2 linked regions of the Rubripirellula tenax genome follow. The protein of the gene in region 2 interacts with the protein of the main gene of each other region in a pairwise test. Links are inferred from orthologs where the notes say so. Each region holds a gene or a part of one and is shown on either strand. Other genes may lie near its edges. The genes, in order: nusG and rho.

Region 1 (3,290 bases), on a different replicon or contig from region 2:
CCGTGGCAACCGGACGTATCGAGCGTGGCGTTGTGAAGGTCGGCGAAGAAGTCGAAATCATCGGACTGTCGGAAGCTCCCGTTAAGACGATCTGCACCGGCGTCGAAATGTTCCGCAAGGAAATGACCGAAGGTCGTGCTGGTGACAACGTGGGCTGCCTGCTTCGCGGTGTAAAGCGTGAAGATATCCAGCGTGGCCAAGTTTTGGCGAAACCAAAGAGCATCATGCCGCACACCAAGTTCGAAGCCGAAGTTTATTGCTTGAGCAAGGACGAAGGCGGCCGTCACACGCCGTTCTTCAGCGGATACCGTCCCCAGTTCTACTTCCGCACCACCGACGTGACCGGAACCGCGAACTTGGTCGGTGCTGAAATGTGCATGCCCGGCGACAACGTCAAAGTGACCGTCGAACTGCACAAGCCGATCGCAATCGATGACGGTGTTCGCTTCGCAATTCGCGAAGGCGGACGCACCGTTGGTTCAGGCGTTGTTACCAAGATTCTCGAGTAAATCGAGAAGAGAGAATAGGATTTAGGCATTAGGTTTGGCGGATTGCTGAACCTGCAGAAAAATCTGGAGCCTCAGGCGACGCACCTGCGTTCGCCTGAGGTTTCAGCCATTAACGCAGTTACCTGGTGCCCCGATTCGGTTGTCTCTTTTTTTAGGAGTGTAGCTCAATTGGCAGAGCTCTGGTTTCCAAAACCAGCGGCTGGGGGTTCGAGTCCCTCCACTCCTGTTTTGATGAATATGCAAAGAAGTTGCCAGCGACCATGATGGATCGATGGTCGATGCGAAACAAACTACCTACTGTAGGAGCCGACGGGTGTCCCGAGACATAGCTGGAACGAACAGTGTTCCTCTGACGAGCGAACTGTTCAAGAACTCCGTTTACAAGCCGAACCAAGGCCGAATCGTTCGCCAATTGACGGCGTTGGCGATTTGGGTCGTCGTCAGCCTTGGATGCTGGTCGCTTTATGGATCGCTGCGAGGCGGCCTGGATTCCGGGTCGTACTTGATTCCGGCGATCCCATCGATCCTGCTGGCGGCTGGACTTTGGTTCGGTTACCGCGTTGTCAATTGGCCGAAGTTCGCCGACTTCTTGATCGCCGTCGAGGCCGAGATGAACAAGGTGACTTGGCCCAGCAAGGATGAACTGATCCGCGCTTCGATCGTCGTCATCCTGACCATTTTCCTGCTTGCTGTCGCCCTGTTCCTATTCGACGTGTTGTGGCAAGCTATTTTCAATTTCCTGGGCGTGACCAGCTAGAGATGACCGAGCGGTTCGCCGCCATCCATCTTTAACCCAATCATTACTGATACCATTGCCCTTAAGCGGTGTTTTCGTGAACCAAGCCGACACATCTGACGATTCCCAAATTCCCGAGCCCGATGAGGCGTTGGTGATTGACTCCGCCAACGACGGGTCCGAATCGGCCGATGCTTCCAAGCCCGCTCCGCCGCCGCCTGCTCCGGTTGATCCCAATGCGCCGCCGGCCGTCGAAGCCGACGGCGATGTGCCGATGAATTGGTACATCTTGAAGGTCGCGTTCAACCGTGAAGACTCCATTGCCGATGCGCTGCGAAAACGCGTCAAGATGGAGGATATGAGCGAGCACTTCGGTGAAATCGTCGTCCCCAGCGAAGATGTGGCAACGTTCAATCGTGATGGCAAACGCCGGGTCACCAAGCGAAAGCTGCTGCCCGGTTACATCATGGTCTACATGCGAATCAACGACGACACCTGGTTCTTGGTTCGCGAAACCGGTGGCATCAGCGACTTCACCGGTGCCGCAGGCAAGCCGATGCCCATGGAAGCCACCGACATCGAACGCTTCATCAACAAGCCCGAGATCGATGACGAAGAAGAAGCACCAATCAAGATTGGCATCCCGTTCAAAGTCGGCGATCGTGTTCGCGTCAAGGAAGGCAATTTCGAAAACCAAGAAGGCGATGTCGACACGGTCGACGAAGCCAATGGTCGAATTACCGTGATCATCAATATCTTCGGGCGCAGTGTGCCGATGGAACTCGATCACTGGCAAGTTGAACCACTGTAGGGATAGGGATTAGGTGTTAGCGAAAGGGTTTTATTTCACAGACAAAACCAAGGTCGAAGCACCACTCCCACGTATCCATTTTCCTAACACCTAAACCCTTCTACCTAACACCTGTCCTCCCATGGCAAAGCAAGTTTCTGGCGTCGCAAAGTTCCAAGTTCCTGGTGGTCAAGCCACTCCGGCACCGCCGGTTGGTACATCGCTCGGTAAGTTCGGCGTCAACCTTGGACAATTCGTCCAAGCGTTCAATGACCGGACGAAGGAATACAACGGCACGCCCATTCCGGTCATCGTGACCGTTTACAACGACCGTAGTTTCGAGTTTGTCACCAAGACCCCACCTGCAGCATCGCTTTTGAAGCAAGCCGCCGGGATCGCAAAGGGCAGTGGTGTTCCGAACAAGACGAAGGTCGCCAAAGTCACCCGCGCCCAGTGTGAAGCCATCGCAGAAACGAAAATGGCCGACCTGAACGCACGCGACATCAGTCACGCTGTGTTGATGATCGAGGGCACCGCCCGCAGCATGGGCATCGACGTCGAAGGCTGATTCGGGTCGAAGAACTTCGCCCCTTGGAACTCTGGATTCGCCAACCGTCAACGTTGGCGAACCCTTTAGGGTAACTGAGCCACCCTAATTGCAATCCGCGGTCTCGGCCGACGATTGGCTCTTGGCATATTGTCGGTCCACGACTAAACTGCGGGGGTATTCAGCGGCGAGCCGTTGAATCGAAAGTATGATCGGAAATAAGCGAGTAGCGTGACTTGAGGTTTTGAGTCGCGTTTTCTGATCGAACCAAGTTGTCAAACGAGTTTGGATTCTCTCAAAACTTGGTTCCAACGGTGCTGGCACGTTCGCCACACCCAAGCTGCTGACCACCGGTTGTGTAAACCGCTCTGGAAAAGTTGCCCGCGTCCCCTGAGTGGCGCCCCGGATTCTGTGACTTTCTTGTTTGTCCAGAGCTAAAAGAACTTTCGGCGTATCAAACGCCAATCCCCGCGTCGCGCGAATCCACCTTTGCAGTCGAGTGGCTGAAGTTGTTTCAGTACCACCAGTGTCAATTGGATTCCGATGACGCCCGATCGGTATCGATCCACCGGGGACCAAATACATCCTTTCAGGAACACGCTGTTGAACAACTTTGAAGAACTCGATCTGATCAAACCCATCAAACGGGCTTTGGCCGAAGAGAATTACGAAACACCGACCCCCATCCAAGCACAAACCATCCCAGCG
Region 2 (3,276 bases):
TGGGACGGTCACTCTGCAGAACGCAGTCTCTGCCTTCGCGGCCAGAGAAGCGCAAGCGATCCAGATCCGGTACGACTTCGAAGGCGAATCGTGGTGCGACACGATCATGCCCGGCGACCCAACGACCAAGATCATTCGCAACCGAATACCCGATGAAGATACTTTTCCGGGCTGAATCGGATTTGCCGCCTCCAATCGCGTTCGGTACCGTTATTTCGATTTGTCACGCTTGTCCGCCAGCGGCTCAGAGTCGCTTCGCTGACCTCGAGGGACTGCAGCACTTCGCCGACCGTCTTGCCGGCGGCGAGGATCGCATCGGCATCTCGCAACTTCTTGACGATCTGCTCTGGGGAATGTCGTTTTCGCTTCTTCATCGAAAGTCCTTTCGCCAATCTTGGCTGGTGAACTTTCAAAACTCATGGATCAGGATTTGGGGAGCATTCCACTGTGGTAGACCACAAGGGTTCAACGTTGGCAACGTAATCGAACCAAAAAACGGCGAGTCCTGATGGTAAGGACTCGCCGCAATCGTCATGTCGACATCAGCGTTCTGAAATGAACGCGATTACTCAGCTAGCTTTTGGTTAAGTCGGAGCAGTTCTAGAACAGCTTCTGCTGTTTCGACGCCCTTGTTGCCGACCTTCCCGCCGGCACGTGCGCGAGCTTGCTCGGCAGTATTGCACGTAAGCAAACCGAAGCCGATCGGCAATCCGCTCTCAACAGCCAAATCCATCAGGGCGCTAGCGACCGTTCGATTGATGTGTTCGTCGTGAGTCGTTTCACCCTTGATCACGCAGCCAAGGGCGAGCACGCCAACAACGTCGTCGTCGTCGATCACGGTTCGAACAACGGTCGGAAGTTCCCACGCGCCGGGCACGCGGACAATTGGAATCAACTCAACTGGATATCCGGCGGCGGCGATAGTGGCGATAGCGCCATCGACAAGCGCGTCACAGATTTCGCCGTTGTATCGGCTTGCCACGACGACGATCTTTCCTTCCGGCAGATCGCCATCGATGCCTGACAGTTCACCATCGCGGGCTTGGGAAGCGGGGAATTTTTCAGTCGACATCTTTTTGGCTCAGTAAGAATTCAGCGTTGTTTTGGGTTTTACATAGACCCGATAGGAGTTGTTTCATTGCGTCGGCAGGCGACAGCGACGCAAAGCTGCGTCGTAAGTTCGTCACGCGACGATATTCGTCGGGATCCATCAGCATTTCTTCGCGGCGAGTTCCGCTTTGACTGATGTCGATCGCTGGCCAAATGCGTTGGTCGACGAGTTCGCGATCCAGGACGATTTCCAAATTTCCGGTCCCTTTGAATTCTTCAAAGATGACGTCGTCCATTCGACTTCCCGTATCGACAAGCGCGGTCGCCAGGATGGTGAGCGAACCGCCCTCTTCGACTTTGCGGGCGGATCCGAACAGGGCTTTCGGTTTCTGCAGCGCACCGGCGTCAAGTCCACCGGTCAACAGCTTGCCGGTCGATTCGCCTTCTGAGTTGTGTGCTCGGGCCAGTCGCGTGATGGAGTCGAGGAAGATCACCACGTCGGTGCCCGCTTCGACCATTCGCTTCGCCTTTTCGATCACCATTTGCGCCACTTGAATGTGTCGCTGGGCGGGTTCGTCAAACGTGCTGCTGATGACTTCGCATTGTGGGCCGCGAATTTCGCGTTCCATGTCGGTCACTTCTTCGGGGCGTTCATCGATCAGCAGAATGAATGTGTAGGCGTCGGGATAATTTTTCAACACCGCCCGAGCCATTTGCTGCATCAGGATGGTTTTCCCGGCGCGGGGCGGGCTGACAATCAAGCCACGCTGGCCGAAACCGATCGGCGTCAGCATGTCGACGACGCGCGTCGACATCTCGACCGCATCATGTTCCATGATGATGCGTTTGTTCGGGTGCAGCGGTGTCAGTTCGTCAAACGGGATCACGCTGCCGCGGGAAGAAGGGTCCTGGCGATTGATGGCTTCGATGCGAAGCAATGCAAAGTAACGCTCGTTTTCTTTTGGAGGACGGATTTGTCCGGCGACGTGCGAACCGGTCTGCAATCCGAACCGACGAATCTGGCTTGGCGACACATAGATGTCGTCCGGACACGAGACGTAGTGATAAAGCGGTGATCGTAGGAATCCGAATCCGTCGGGCAGAATCTCGAGGGTACCCTCGCCATACATCAAGCCGTTCGCTTTCATGCGATGCTTGAGGATTCGGAAGATCAACTCTTGCTTTGACGAAACTTGACCGCTCGATTCATCATCGTCCCGAATGACACCTTCGGCGCGTCCAAGTGCGATCAGGTTTTCGAGCGATGACTTTTGTAAGTCGGCAATGTTCCATGTCGGCTGCGCTTCACCAGTGACCGGAATGCCAACTCGTTGCCCAGCCTTGTTGGCTTCGCTAACGATTTCTTCGGGAAGCGATAGCGGGTCGCGTTCCGCATCGAGTTCCCGTATCCGCTCGTCGACTTGCTTGTCGGGGTGTCGGGGACGATTTTGCGATTGCCGGTAGTCGCGATACTCGCGCGGACCCGTTTTTCGATTAGGTCCGGAATTGTCCCGTGAGGGATGCCGGTGAGGAGACATGATTTCGTTGAGAAAAAAGAAGAGAGGAGAAAGGTCTTCGGCGATTGATCGCCGGGAGGGGAATCGTTGAGGAGGAGGAATTGAGGAGTGAGGGAGAGAAGTGTTTTTGGAAGGAGTCTATTTCTCAGATGCAGTGATTGGTTTTCGATTGACGTAAGTTTGAAATCAAGTGGAAGTTCTCGTCGACGGCTGCAATCAGCTCGGCTAGCGAACCGTTGTTGTCAAGGATGAGTGTGCTTCGTTGGCGTTTGTTGGACAGGTCGAGCTGGTTCGCCTCGCGTCGGTTCAGTTCGTGAGCATCCCATCCTCGCTTTGCGGAACGTAGGAGTCGTTGATCGAATTCCGCGTCGACGCACCAAATCGGATCGCAAGCGAGGTCCCATTCGGACTCGAAAAGCAAAGGAACATCCAGTACCGTCGCCACCACACCGCCGCTTGATGCTTGGGCAAGCTTTTCATGGATGAGGACTCGCGTGCGGGGATGAACCACGCTCTCCAGATAGTCTAACTCCGCTCGCTTTGAATCGTCAGCCCCGAAAACCCTCTCGGCCAAGCGTCCGCGGTCAATCTGTCCGTCTTTAGTAACGATTTTGTCGCCAAATCGGCGGACCAGCGCGGTTCGCACCTCTTGTTCGTCCAGGACCCCGCGGGCGATCAGGTCGGCGTTGATCCATGTTGCACCCAGTTC

Evidence for each region.
Region 1: the proteins of rho (region 2) and nusG interact in binary tests that used the Escherichia coli proteins (3 or more experiments, as listed by UniProt). The link is inferred for Rubripirellula tenax from one-to-one orthologs.

Annotation. Positions count from the first base shown.
Region 1 is NZ_SJPW01000003.1:239,275-242,564, forward strand. Bases 262-3,226 are described here. They hold nusG (transcription termination/antitermination protein NusG), read left to right. Parts: upstream 262-1,396; coding sequence 1,397-2,056; downstream 2,057-3,226. Other genes in these bases: tuf (elongation factor Tu), read left to right, coding at 262-509; secE (preprotein translocase subunit SecE), read left to right, coding at 823-1,266; rplK (50S ribosomal protein L11), read left to right, coding at 2,178-2,603; Poly51_RS11865 (DEAD/DEAH box helicase), read left to right, coding at 3,186-3,226. Outside these bases: more of tuf, read left to right, coding at 1-261; more of Poly51_RS11865, read left to right, coding at 3,227-3,290. UniProt on the Escherichia coli protein: Part of the processive rRNA transcription and antitermination complex (rrnTAC). The complex forms an RNA-chaperone ring around the RNA exit tunnel of RNA polymerase (RNAP).
Region 2 is NZ_SJPW01000006.1:262,356-265,631, forward strand. Bases 326-3,276 are described here. They hold rho (transcription termination factor Rho), read right to left. Parts: upstream 2,589-3,276; coding sequence 1,062-2,588; downstream 326-1,061. Other genes in these bases: ribH (6,7-dimethyl-8-ribityllumazine synthase), read right to left, coding at 566-1,072; coaE (dephospho-CoA kinase), read right to left, coding at 2,713-3,276. In the rest of the region: Poly51_RS21905 (hypothetical protein), read left to right, coding at 1-175. UniProt on the Escherichia coli protein: Facilitates transcription termination by a mechanism that involves Rho binding to the nascent RNA, activation of Rho's RNA-dependent ATPase activity, and release of the mRNA from the DNA template.